Regions from separate parts of the Pantoea sp. X-Soil-ISGK-421 genome, predicted to be linked through region 2. Evidence: predicted binding sites of a transcription regulator. Region 2 holds the regulator's gene; the other holds the start of a gene.
What was found. The regulator Fur, encoded in region 2, represses iron uptake genes when iron is present. The targets are predictions, from matches to a motif close to ATAATAATGAGAACNACTATCAA.
Positions count from the first base shown of each region.

Region 1: a site for Fur is predicted at 2,725-2,747, ahead of fepB (Fe2+-enterobactin ABC transporter substrate-binding protein). Genes of this name have one in related genera too.

Region 1 is NZ_AP035980.1:660,036-666,030, forward strand. It holds gene AC6I8K_RS21710 (amino acid adenylation domain-containing protein) at 1-383, shown strand, start outside; gene entS (enterobactin transporter EntS) at 493-1,755, shown strand; gene fepB (Fe2+-enterobactin ABC transporter substrate-binding protein) at 1,752-2,702, opposite strand; gene AC6I8K_RS21725 (ABC transporter substrate-binding protein) at 2,841-3,773, opposite strand; gene AC6I8K_RS21730 (ABC transporter permease) at 3,783-4,517, opposite strand; gene AC6I8K_RS21735 (ABC transporter ATP-binding protein) at 4,501-5,217, opposite strand; gene AC6I8K_RS21740 (HesA/MoeB/ThiF family protein) at 5,214-5,995, opposite strand, start outside.
Region 2 is NZ_AP035979.1:1,196,316-1,202,310, reverse strand. It holds gene ybfF (esterase) at 1-340, shown strand, start outside; gene ybfE (LexA regulated protein) at 508-783, shown strand; gene fldA (flavodoxin FldA) at 921-1,451, shown strand; gene fur (ferric iron uptake transcriptional regulator) at 1,806-2,255, shown strand; gene AC6I8K_RS05500 (hypothetical protein) at 2,316-2,711, opposite strand; gene glnS (glutamine--tRNA ligase) at 2,946-4,613, opposite strand; gene nagE (N-acetylglucosamine-specific PTS transporter subunit IIBC) at 4,766-5,995, opposite strand, start outside.

The DNA of each region.
Region 1 (5,995 bases), on a different replicon from region 2:
CAGAAGGTCAGGATTGGCGCACGCCAGATGCCGACGAGGCGGAACAGGAAGTGGCGCGCGAGCAGGCCGAATTTATGGCCGCCACTGAAGATGAGCGCGATCCGCTGCTGCGTGAAGAGAAGGCGGTGATGTTTAGCACCATCGTCGCCAACTACAAAGACGCCGTCGCGCGCCTCGCCGAAGCACGTACCCCGCGTTATGCCGGCAAAGCCACACTGTTCATGGCCGAGAGAACACTGCCGCAGGGTATGGATGTGCGCGCCAGTTGGGCACCGTTTGTTGATGAATTAACGATTTTCCCGCTGGATTGCGAACACGCCGATATTCTCTCGGCCGATTCGCTGAAGGTGCTGGGTCCGTTGATCAATCGTTTGTTTACCTAGATCAAATAAAGCACTCATCGTAGCGGCGCAATTCATTGCGCGCCGTTAAAACCGCGCGATAAATCGCGCCGCTACGGGTGATGCAAAGATGATTTACTGTTGGAGACTTATGGCTAAGCCCTCGATATTTTTAGATTTTAGTTTGCTGAAAAACAACGCGTCGTTCCGCGCGATATTCTGTGCGCGCATGCTATCGGTGTTCGCCCTTGGCATGTTGGCGGTTGGCGTGCCGGTGCAGATTCAGGCGATGACCGGATCCACGCTGCAAGTCGGCGTGGCGGTAATGCTCGACGGCATCGGCATGTTCATCGGACTGCTGCTCGGCGGTGTGCTGGCCGATCGCTACGATCGCCGCACGTTGATCCTGTTCGCGCGCGGCACCTGCGGCATCGGCTTTGTGTTGCTCAGCCTCAACGCCTTTAGCCCGGCGCCTTCGTTGCTGGCGCTCTACTTCCTCGCCTTCTGGGATGGCTTCTTTGGCGCACTCGGTATGACCGCGCTGATGGCAGTGATCCCGCTGATTGTCGGACGTGAGCATCTGGCAGAAGCCGGTGCGCTCAGCATGCTAACGGTGCGCCTCGGCGCGATTTTATCCCCCGCGCTCGGCGGTATGATCATCGTTGCTGCGGGTGTCGGTTGGGCATTTGCGGTCGCCGCTATCGGCACGCTGGCTACGCTGATTCCGCTGGTGCGCTTACCGGCGATGAAACCCGACCAGCAGGAACCCGAGCATCCGCTGCGCGCGCTGGCGAGCGGCATTCAGTTTGTCTGCCAGCATAAAGTGGTCGGCGCGGTGGTGCTGGTCGGTTTGCTACTCAGCATGGTCGGCGCGGTGCGTATTCTGTTCCCGGCGCTGGCGTTAACGTTTCACGCCGATGCATCCGCATTGGGATTGATGTACTCGGCGGTACCGCTGGGCGCAATGATCGGTGCCTTTACCAGCGGGTGGGTGCGGCAGTTAGCGCGTCCCGGATTGGTGCTGATTGGCTGTGCGCTGCTGGCGTTTACCTGCATCGCCTCACTTGGCCTTTACAACCATCTGCTGCCCGCGCTGCTGGCGCTGGTGTGTTACGGCTACAGCAACGCCATTGCCTCGCTGCTGCAGTTTATGCTGACGCAGCATCACACGCCGGATGCGCTGCTGGGACGCGTGAACAGTCTTGGCACCGCTCAGGATGTGACCGGCGATTCGGTTGGTGCATTGGGATTAGGGGCGCTGGCACGGGCGCTGGCACCGCTGAGCAGCGTGCTGTGGTTTGGTGGATTGGCAGCAGGATTATTGCTGCTGCTGTCGCTGGCGGCGCGCGGCCTGCGCACGGCGCGTCTCAGTGAACAACCTGACGCGCCGCAGCCCGCCACCGCAGAGGCTTAACGAGTAAACTGCCGCTCGATGCTGCTCAGCATATTGCTGGCGCTGTAGTAATCGAGGCGAAAGGTGTCATTACCTACGGCAAAGATGTGGTGCTGCTGCACCGCAGGCAGATGGGCGAGGAACGGATTCTTCGCCACTTGCGGCACGGTTTTTTCATCGGCGGCAAACAACAAGAGTGTGTTGCCGGTGATGCCATCGGCCATGTTTTCCCCATTCAGCTGAATAATGTCATTGCGTTTACCCATGCTGGTGCTGCCCTGAAAACTGGCGGGCGGCGCGGCCAGCGTGAAGCCCAAATCCTGCAACAACGCGCCCTGCGCTGATGCTGCCGTCCACAAATTCATTCCGCGTCCATCTTCGTAATAGACCAGCGCAGAGGTCGGCTGCGGCGGCAGCGTGATGGTATGACGCACCGCTGCCACCCGTTGGTCGAACGCTGCAATCACCTTTTGGGCATCGGCTTCATGGCCGGTAATCGCACCCAGTTGCAAGGCCAATGCCTGCCAGCGCTTATCGCCGTAGTCGATCACTAACACCGGTGCGATGGTTTGCAGTTGATCGTAAAGACGCAGCGCCGAATCCCCGCCGGTGGCGGCCATCACGATCAAATCTGGCGCTTCAGCGGCAATCGCTTCAGCGTTCGGCTGCGATATATAGAGCGATTTCACCTGACGCGCTTTGGCCACCGCGCTCCATTGGGTGAAAAAGCCCTGCGCATCCGACACGCTGCTGCTGCGACTGGTGGCGCCGGAAGCGACCAGCGGCGCGTTAATCGCCAGCAAGGTGCCACTCAAGGTGACGCTGGTGGAGACAATGCGCTGCGGCGGCTGTTGCAGCGTGAAAGGGCCTTTCGGTGTGGCGAGGGTGCGCGGCCAGCTAGCGTTGGCTTGTGTCGTAGTGCAGATGAAAAATAGGGTAAGCAGCAGAGTAAACGCGGGGAAACGCATCAGGTTATCCATGACTTGATAGTTGAGAATAAATATCATTATCAAAAATAAGTGTGGGTGCAAGGGATATTAGCAGGTCGCCATGAATGACGACCCTACGAATGTGTAGGGTGCGCATGAATGCGCACCGGGAGGAGATTACTGAAGGGAATAACGCCCCAGCGGCGCCACAGTTTTAATCACGCCATTGGCTTTCATATATTCGCCAAACGCCTGGTAGCGCGCCTTATCAAACTCCGCGCTGTGCGCGGCGAAGTACGGCAGCGTCGCCTGCCACGCCTGGTAATTGAGCGGCGTGTTCAGCTCGGGATAGTGCTTGATAAACGCCTGCCACACTTCCTGCGGATGCGCACGCAGCCACACCACACCGGCATCCAGTCCACGTAAAAACGCGGGAATACGCTTATCCTGTGCGGCGGTTTTTTGGTTCGCCAGAATGATCAGCTCGTCATAGGCGGGCACGCCGTAATCTTCCGGCTTGAATACCGTTGGCGTAGCACCTTTGTCTTTCAGATCCAGCAGCTCATAGTTGCGGAATATCGTCATCGCGCCATCAATCTTGTGCGTCAGCAACGCAGAGGTGCCATCCATATTCAGGTTGATGAACTTCACCGAGTCAGCATCGACGCCCTGCGATTTCAGCATATTGCGGATCGCCACATCTTCGGTGCCCGGCACCGCATAGCCGATGGTTTTGCCGGCGAAATCCTTGAGGGTGTGGATATCGCTCGACACGGTGGTCAGCGTATTCAGCGGCTGATTGATCAACGTCCCGACACGAATCACCGGCACCTCTTTTTCCACCAGCGTATAGAGCTGCGGCTGGTAGCTTATGGCGAGGTCGACTTTGCCCGCCGCCAGTAGCAGCGGAACGGAAGCTGAATCGGCGGGCGCGATCATCTCCACATCCAGCCCCTCTTTCTTAAACGCGCCGCTGTATTGAGCAGCGAAAATCGCCGCGTGGTTCGGGTTAATAAACCAGTCGAGCAGCAGGCGAACTTTCTCCGCAGCCTGGACGTTAGCGGTCGCCAGCAGCAGCAACGCGGTCAATGCGATTCGTAGGGTGTTCAAGGTGTGTCCTTATGTGGTTTGCCAGAGGATTTTATTGCGAATCAGCGCCACGCTGCCCGAAAGCAGCAGCGCCAGAATCAGTAACAGCAGCAGCGCCGCGAAGCTGGTGGCGGTTTCCAGCCGCGCGTTGGATTGCATCATCAGGTAGCCGAGCCCTTCGCTGGCGCCGACCCATTCGCCAATCACCACCCCAATGGGTGCCAGCACCACCGCCATCTGCAGGCCGGAGAAAAATTGCGGTAACGCGGCGGGCCAGCGCACGCGCCAGAAGATACGAAAGCGCGAGTGCGTGGTGGTTTGCGCCAGCTCCAGCCAGCCGCCCGGCGTGCGGCACAGTCCATCGAACAGCGATAAGCACAGCGGGAAAAAGAGAATTAATGCGGCTACCACCACTTTTGATGCGATACCAAAGCCGAGCCACAGCACCAGCAGTGGTGCCAGGGCAAACACCGGAATCGCCTGGCTGGCGGTGACCAGCGGAAACAGCACGCGGCGCAACAGCGGGCTGGCCGCCATCAGCACCGCCAGCGTGACGCCTGCGCCGACCCCCAGCAGCAGCGCCAGCACAATTTCCGCCAGCGTATAGAGCGTGTGATGCCACAGCAGTTGGCGATGCAGCCACAGCGCTTCGAGCACCGCCTGTGGCGCGGGCAGCAGGAAAGTGGGTACGCCGCTGTGACGTGCCAGCAACCAACCACCTAGCAGCACCACGATCAGGTAGATCGCGCTAAACAGTGTTTTCATGTGTATTCAATCGTGTGAAGAGTTGAGCCTGCGCCTGCAGCACCGCGGGATGGTCAAACGGACGCGGCACATCACCGGTGTGAACCGGCCAGCTTTCGATGTTCAGCGGCTGGCCTTGCAGCAGCAAAATATCATTGGCCATGCGGCACGCTTCCAGCGGATCGTGGGTGACCAGCAGCACGGTTTTGCCGCGCAGTAAATTGGCGGTCAGGGTTTGCAAACTGAGTTTGGTCATCACATCCAGCGTGGCGAAGGGTTCATCCATCAGCACCACTTCGCGCTGCGCATAGAGCGTGCGTGCCAGCGCTACGCGTTGCCGCATGCCGCCGGAGAGTTGATGCGGCGGCGCATGCGCCACGTCGCTGAGTTTCACCTGCTCCAGCAACGCCAGCGCACGCGCGCAATCCGGCTTTTCGCCGCTCAGCCTTGCCGACAGCATCACGTTGTCCAGCACCGTTAGCCACGGATAAAGCAGATCCTGCTGGCCCATCCACGCCACATTGCCGGTTAAGCCCTGCACCGCGCCCTGCTGCGGCTTGAGTAAACCGGCGACCAGCCGCAGTAGCGTACTTTTACCGATGCCGCTGCGTCCCAGCATGACGGTGGTCTTGCCGCCGCGCAGTTGCAGATTCAGCTGCTGGCACAGCGGCTTATCGCCCCAGCTAAAGCTGACATCGTTGAAAAGAATGTCCTGATTCATGGGCGATTGGCCGCCAGAATCGCAAGCTGGTGAAATCCGCGCTGCGCCAGCGCGGTCGCGGCCTGCGCGGCGCGAATGCCGCTGGCGCACACCAGCACGATGCGCTGCTGCGTGGGCGGCCGCCACGCCGCGATCTCCTGCGGCAAAATGCGCTCAACACGCTCTGCCACGCTGATCGGTGCTTCTTCACAGCTGCGCAGTTCTACAATGCAGTCGTCGGCGGCCAGCAGTGGCAGATCGATAAACGGCACCGCATGTTCCGGCTCTTCCGCGCCATCAAAGCGGAACTGGCGGAAGTGCCAGTTCACGAAGTCGCAATTCACCAGACAACCGAGCGGCGATGGCGGCAACTGCAGCAGCACGCTGAGCGCCATCTGCGCCTGCATCGCGCCGAGCGTCGCGACTGCCGGGCCCATCACCCCTGCGGTATTACAGTTCGCAGCCGATGATGGCAAGCGCGGGAACACCGCGCGATAGCTCGGCGATCCGCCACAGAATCCGCCGACGTAACCTTGCCGACCCAGCACCGAGGCGCTGATCAGCGGAATGCCTGCCAGCAGGCAAGCATCGGAAAGTTGGTAAGTCACGGCAAAATTATCTGCCGCGTCGATCACCAGATCGCATCCCACCAGTGCCTGCTGCACATTGCTGGCGCTTAGCGACTGCTGCAGCGCCTCGACCTGCACTTCAGGATTGCGCTGCTGCAAAGCCTGCTGCGCCCGCAGCACTTTGGGCTGGTCGATATCCTGCAGAGTAAAGAGTGTTTGCCGATGCAGGT
Region 2 (5,995 bases):
CAGTGAAGCCGCTGAAGTGATGCGTCAGCATATTGCTGAGGATGGCGTGATCCAGTTTATCCTTAAGTCTTTCGCTGAAGGCGAATGGCGCTTTAACGTGCCCGTGCTGTGGGATAACTACAGCACCCTATCCGGCTGGGAGGAAATTCCTGCGTGGTCGCATCCGGCACTGTTTATCCGCGGCGGCGATTCGCCTTATCTGGATAATCAGCATCGCGAAGCCCTGCTGCGTCAGTTCCCGCAGGCGCATGCGCACGTGATCAACGGCGCCGGACATTGGGTGCATGCTGAGAAACCCGATGCGGTGTTACGCGCCGTTCGGCGTTTCTTTAACCTGTAAAAGCAAAAGCTTGCCGCTTGCGCTTTAGGATTGGCGTCAGGGAAGGCGCTGGAGTATGATGTCGCGCTAAAAATTTGCCACAGCGTGTTTTTCGCCGTGGTCGGGCCGATAATGTTTTAATCGCGCAGCGCCTTTCCGCCGTTCGCGCCCACTCAGTTTTACAAACCATGGCAAAAGAACAGACAGACCGCACTACGCTTGATCTCTTCGCAGACGAGCGGCGTCCTGGTCGCCCGAAAACTAGCCCGCTGACGCGTGATGAACAGTTACGCATCAACAAACGTAATCAGCTCAAGCGCGATAAAGTGCGTGGGCTGCGTCGTGTTGAGCTGAAGATGTCGAGCGAAGCGGTTGACGCGCTCAGCACGCTGGCCGATCAGCAAAATATCAGTCGCAGCGAATTGATTGAACAAATGCTGCTGGCACAGCTCAAACTGTCGTAACGCGCGAAGACCGCACGCTGGAACACAAAGTCACGGCTTTACACGTTCCGCACTTTTTACCGGTCTGCTATTATTCGCATAACTGTGCAGTCAACTGACTTACATTCACAATCAGGATTTAAGAGGTTACCTAACCCATGGCAATCGTAGGCATTTTCTTCGGCAGCGATACCGGCAACACTGAAAATATTGCAAAGATGATCCAGAAACAACTGGGTAAAGATGTCGCCGAAGTGCATGACATTGCTAAGAGCACCAAAGAAGATCTCGAGGCGTTCGACATCCTGCTGCTGGGCATTCCAACCTGGTATTACGGCGAAGCGCAGTGTGACTGGGATGATTTCTTCCCGACGCTGGAAGAGATTGACTTCAATGGCAAGCTGGTAGCGTTGTTTGGTTGTGGCGATCAGGAAGATTACGCTGAGTACTTCTGTGATGCGATGGGCACCATCCGTGACATCATCGAGCCGAACGGTGCGGTGATCGTCGGTCACTGGCCAACTGAAGGCTATCATTTTGAAGCATCAAAAGGCCTGGCCGATGATAAAAACTTCCTTGGTCTGGCTATCGACGAAGATCGTCAGCCGGAATTGACCAACGAACGTGTTGAGAAGTGGGTTAAGCAGATCTTTGACGAGCTGCAGCTGAAAGAGATTATTGAAGCCTGATTCCCTGCTCTGCCCGATGTGGGCGTAATCTCACATCGGGTAACGGAATTTCCTATAAAAATAATAGCTACGGTTTTTTAACTTTTCCCCGCAAATCTGTAGAATACCCGCAATGGTCATCCGCTTATTCCTCTGGCAGTAGAATGAGGCTGAGTGAAATGGAATCCAAAACCCAAGCGTCATGAAGACGTTAGTGACATTATCCTTACAGCCTTTGGTGATTAAGGACGTTGCTTTGGTTTTCATTTCACTGCTTGAGTTCTATAATGAGACGCAAATGAGAATGCGCGTTGACCTAAACATTCAAGGCCCCTGCGCCGCAAGTGACTAGCAAAGTAACAGGACAATATCCGCATGACTGACAACAACTCCGCATTGAAGAAGGCTGGCCTGAAAGTCACGCTACCCAGACTGAAAATTCTGGAAGTGCTTCAGGGACCTGGCCCCGAGTCCCATCACGTCAGTGCGGAAGATTTGTACAAGCGCCTGATTGATATGGGCGAAGAGATTGGCCTGGCGACGGTGTATCGCGTTCTTAACCAGTTTGACGACGCGGGCATCGTAACCCGTCATAACTTTGAAGGCGGTAAATCTGTCTTCGAACTGACTCAGCAGCATCACCATGATCACTTGATTTGCCTGGATTGTGGCAAAGTTATCGAATTCAGCGATGAATCAATTGAAACGCGTCAGCGTGAAATTGCCACTCGCCATGGCATCAAACTCAGCAACCACAGCCTGTACCTCTACGGTCACTGTGCGCTGGGAGACTGCCGCGAAGACGACTCGCTCCACGATAAGTAATTGAGTGTGCTATGCAGTATAAAAAAACCGGCGCTTGAGCCGGTTTTTTTATACCTGAAATCAGGCAACGAAAGTTTCTTGCAGGTAACGCCAGCGAGGAATGGTGGTGCTGCAATCCAGTACCGCCAGTGAAATGCGGCTCTGATTGGTACCGTTCATCATCTGTAATTCACGATACTGAATCGTCACTTCCTCGCTTTGCTGCGAAATGATGGCGTGCTCACTGGTCGCAATGCGCATACCTTCACGCTGTCCCTGCAGCTGGCGAAAAAGCACTTCCATTTCGTTGAGATCCAATCTTTTGCCTTGCGGCGTCACCATTTTAAATTCGGGATGAAAGTACGACAAAAACAGGTCAATACTGTCGTCGCTACCTTCTGCCTGATTGAAAATACGTTCGATAAGCTGATGTAAAACGACCACGCTATGCTTAGCTTCCTGAGCGAGACTTGTCATTTTTTTTCCTTAGATAACCCGCGGAGCAACGTCTGAGAGCGCATAGCCTACCTGAAAAAAAGTTTTTCACACTGGCAAATGGGTTAATTATTCTAAAGTCAGAATAGTCGCAAATGAGGAATTATAGGCTTGATGAGGCGGGCAGCATAAAAGGTTGTAGCTTGCCAAATAGAGATAATAAAAAAGGGCGATTGCTCGCCCTTACATGATCATATCGCGTGATGTCAAAAACGCTTAATCGCCGATCTTTGCCCAGGTATCACGCAAGCCAACGGTGCGGTTAAACACCAGTTTGGATGGCTGTGAATACACACTATCAGCACAGAAATAACCTTCGCGTTCAAACTGGTACGCTGCCATTGGCTCGGCTACACGTAGACCTGGCTCAACGAAGCCTTGTTTAGTCTCCAGTGAGTTCGGGTTAATGGTGGTGAGGAAATCCTCAGCCGCGCCCGGATTTGGCACACTGAACAGACGATCATACAGGCGGAATTCCGCTGGCAACGCGTGAATAGCAGAAACCCAATGGATGACGCCTTTCACTTTACGGCCATCAGCTGGATCTTTGCTCAGAGTATCAACGTCGCAGGTACAGTAGATGCAGGTGATATTACCTTCATCGTCCTTCGCCACACGTTCGGCACGGATCACGTAGGCATTACGCAGACGCACTTCTTTACCCAGCACCAGACGTTTATATTGCTTGTTGGCTTCTTCACGGAAGTCAGCGCGATCGATCCACACTTCACGGCTGAATGGCACTTCACGCGTGCCCATCTCCGGTTTGTTCGGATGATTCGGCATGCTGATGATCTCTTCATGACCTGCAGGCAGGTTCTCGATTACGACCTTCAGCGGATCCATTACAGCCATGGCACGTGGCGCGTTTTCATTGAGATCGTCACGAATGCACGATTCTAATGACGCCATCTCCACGATATTGTCCTGCTTGGTTACGCCGATGCGGCGGCAGAACTCACGGATAGAAGCGGCGCTGTAACCACGACGACGCAGACCGGAAACGGTCAGCATGCGCGGATCGTCCCAGCCTTCTACAACCTTCTCGCTTACCAACTGAGTCAGTTTACGCTTCGACATCACGGCGTATTCCAGATTCAGGCGCGAGAACTCATACTGACGCGGATGCACTGGGATAGTGATGTTATCCAGCACCCAATCGTACAAGCGACGGTTATCCTGGAACTCCAGCGTGCAGAGAGAATGCGTAATGCCTTCAATCGCATCCGAAATGCAATGCGTGAAGTCGTACATCGGATAGATGCACCACTTGCTGCCGGTCTGATGGTGATCGGCAAACTTAATGCGGTACAGCACCGGATCGCGCATCACGATAAAGCTGGACGCCATATCGATTTTGGCACGCAGACAAGCTTTGCCCTCTTCGAAACCGCCATCGCGCATCTTCTGGAACAGCGCTAAGTTTTCTTCCACGCTGCGATCGCGATACGGGCTGTTTTTGCCCGGCGCCGTCAGGGAACCGCGATACTCACGAATTTCATCCGCCGACAGTTCATCAACGTATGCCAGACCTTTGTTAATCAGCTCAACCGCATAGTTGAACAATTGGTCGAAGTAGTCTGAGGAGTAACGAATGTTGCCGCTCCACTCAAAGCCCAGCCATTGCACGTCACGCTTAATGGATTCGACAAACTCCAGATCTTCTTTTACCGGATTAGTGTCATCGAAACGCAGATTGCACTCACCTTGGTAGTCTTGTGCGATACCAAAGTTCAGGCAGATAGACTTCGCATGGCCAATATGCAGATAACCATTGGGCTCAGGCGGGAAACGGGTATGCACACTGCTGTGCTTACCGCTCGCCAAATCTTCGTCGATGATCTGACGAATAAAGTTCGTTGGGCGGGCTTCAGCCTCACTCATCTCAAAATCCTCAAAAACTATAACGGGTGATTTGTACCACGAAGTAACGGAGTATGATCCACAAAGCGCAGGAGGGAAACAACCGTTTGTTGGTCGTTTTAAAACAAAAAAGGCAGGAATCGCTTCCTGCCTTCTGGCTCAATCACAAGGACTTAGCCTTTAACCTCGTACAGCGGGGTTTGGCCTGCAACCACTGAACCGGTTGCCAGTAAATTCAGACCGGCAAAATCATCGCTATTGCTGACGACAACCGGACTGATCATCGAGCGTGCGTTGGCGTTGAGGAAATCCAGATCCATTTCCAGGATTGGCTGACCTGCCGTTACCGTTGCGCCCTCTTCGACCAGACGCGTGAAGCCTTTGCCTTCCAGCGCAACCGTATCCAGTCCCATGTGCACGACAATCTCGACACCGTTTTCCGCTTCAAGGCAGAACGCATGGTTAGTATTGAAGATCTTCACCACGGTTCCGGCCGTTGGCGCGACCACGGTTTTGCCGGTTGGCTTGATAGCCAGACCATCGCCGACGGCCTTGCTGGCGAACGCTTCGTCAGGCACATTTTCCAGCGCAACAATTTCACCGGTTACTGGCGCGAGCAGCGTAGCAATTACCGCTTTTTCGCTGTTCATTACGGCCTGCGGTTTAACTGCTGGAGCGGGTGCAGCCGTTGACGCAGCGGCAGATGCCGCAACCGGACCTTTGCTCAGGACGGTTTTCATTGCCGTTGCAATGCTTTCCGCTTGGGTACCCACGATAACCTGCACGCTCTGCTTGTTCAGACGAATCACGCCTGAAGCACCCAGACGTTTAGCCACACCTTCATTGACCTGCGCGGAATCTTTGACGTTCAGACGCAGACGAGTAATACAGGCATCAATGTTGGTCAGGTTTTCCGAACCACCAACTGCCGCAATATAACGACGCGCCAGAGATTCAGTTTGGCTTTCGCCGTTGCCGCTATGATCAACATTTACGTCATAACCATCGGTTTCGTCACCGGCAGAGAGTTCACGGCCCGGCGTCATCAGGTTAAATTTCTGAATGGTGAAGCGGAACACTGCATAGTAGATAACGAAGAATACCAAGCCTTGTGGGATCAGCATCCACCAGTGCACCGCCAACGGGTTACGTGTTGACAGCACCATATCTACCAGACCCGCACTGAAGCCGAAACCGGCAATCCACTGCATGCTCGCCGCGATGAACACGGATAGACCCGTCAATGCCGCATGAATGACATACAGCACCGGTGCCACGAACATAAAGGAGAATTCCAGCGGCTCGGTGATACCCGTAAAGAAGGCTGCAAATGCCGCGGCCAGCATGATACCGCCAACTTTGGCGCGGTTTTCAGGACGCGCGCAGTGGTAAATTGCCAGTGC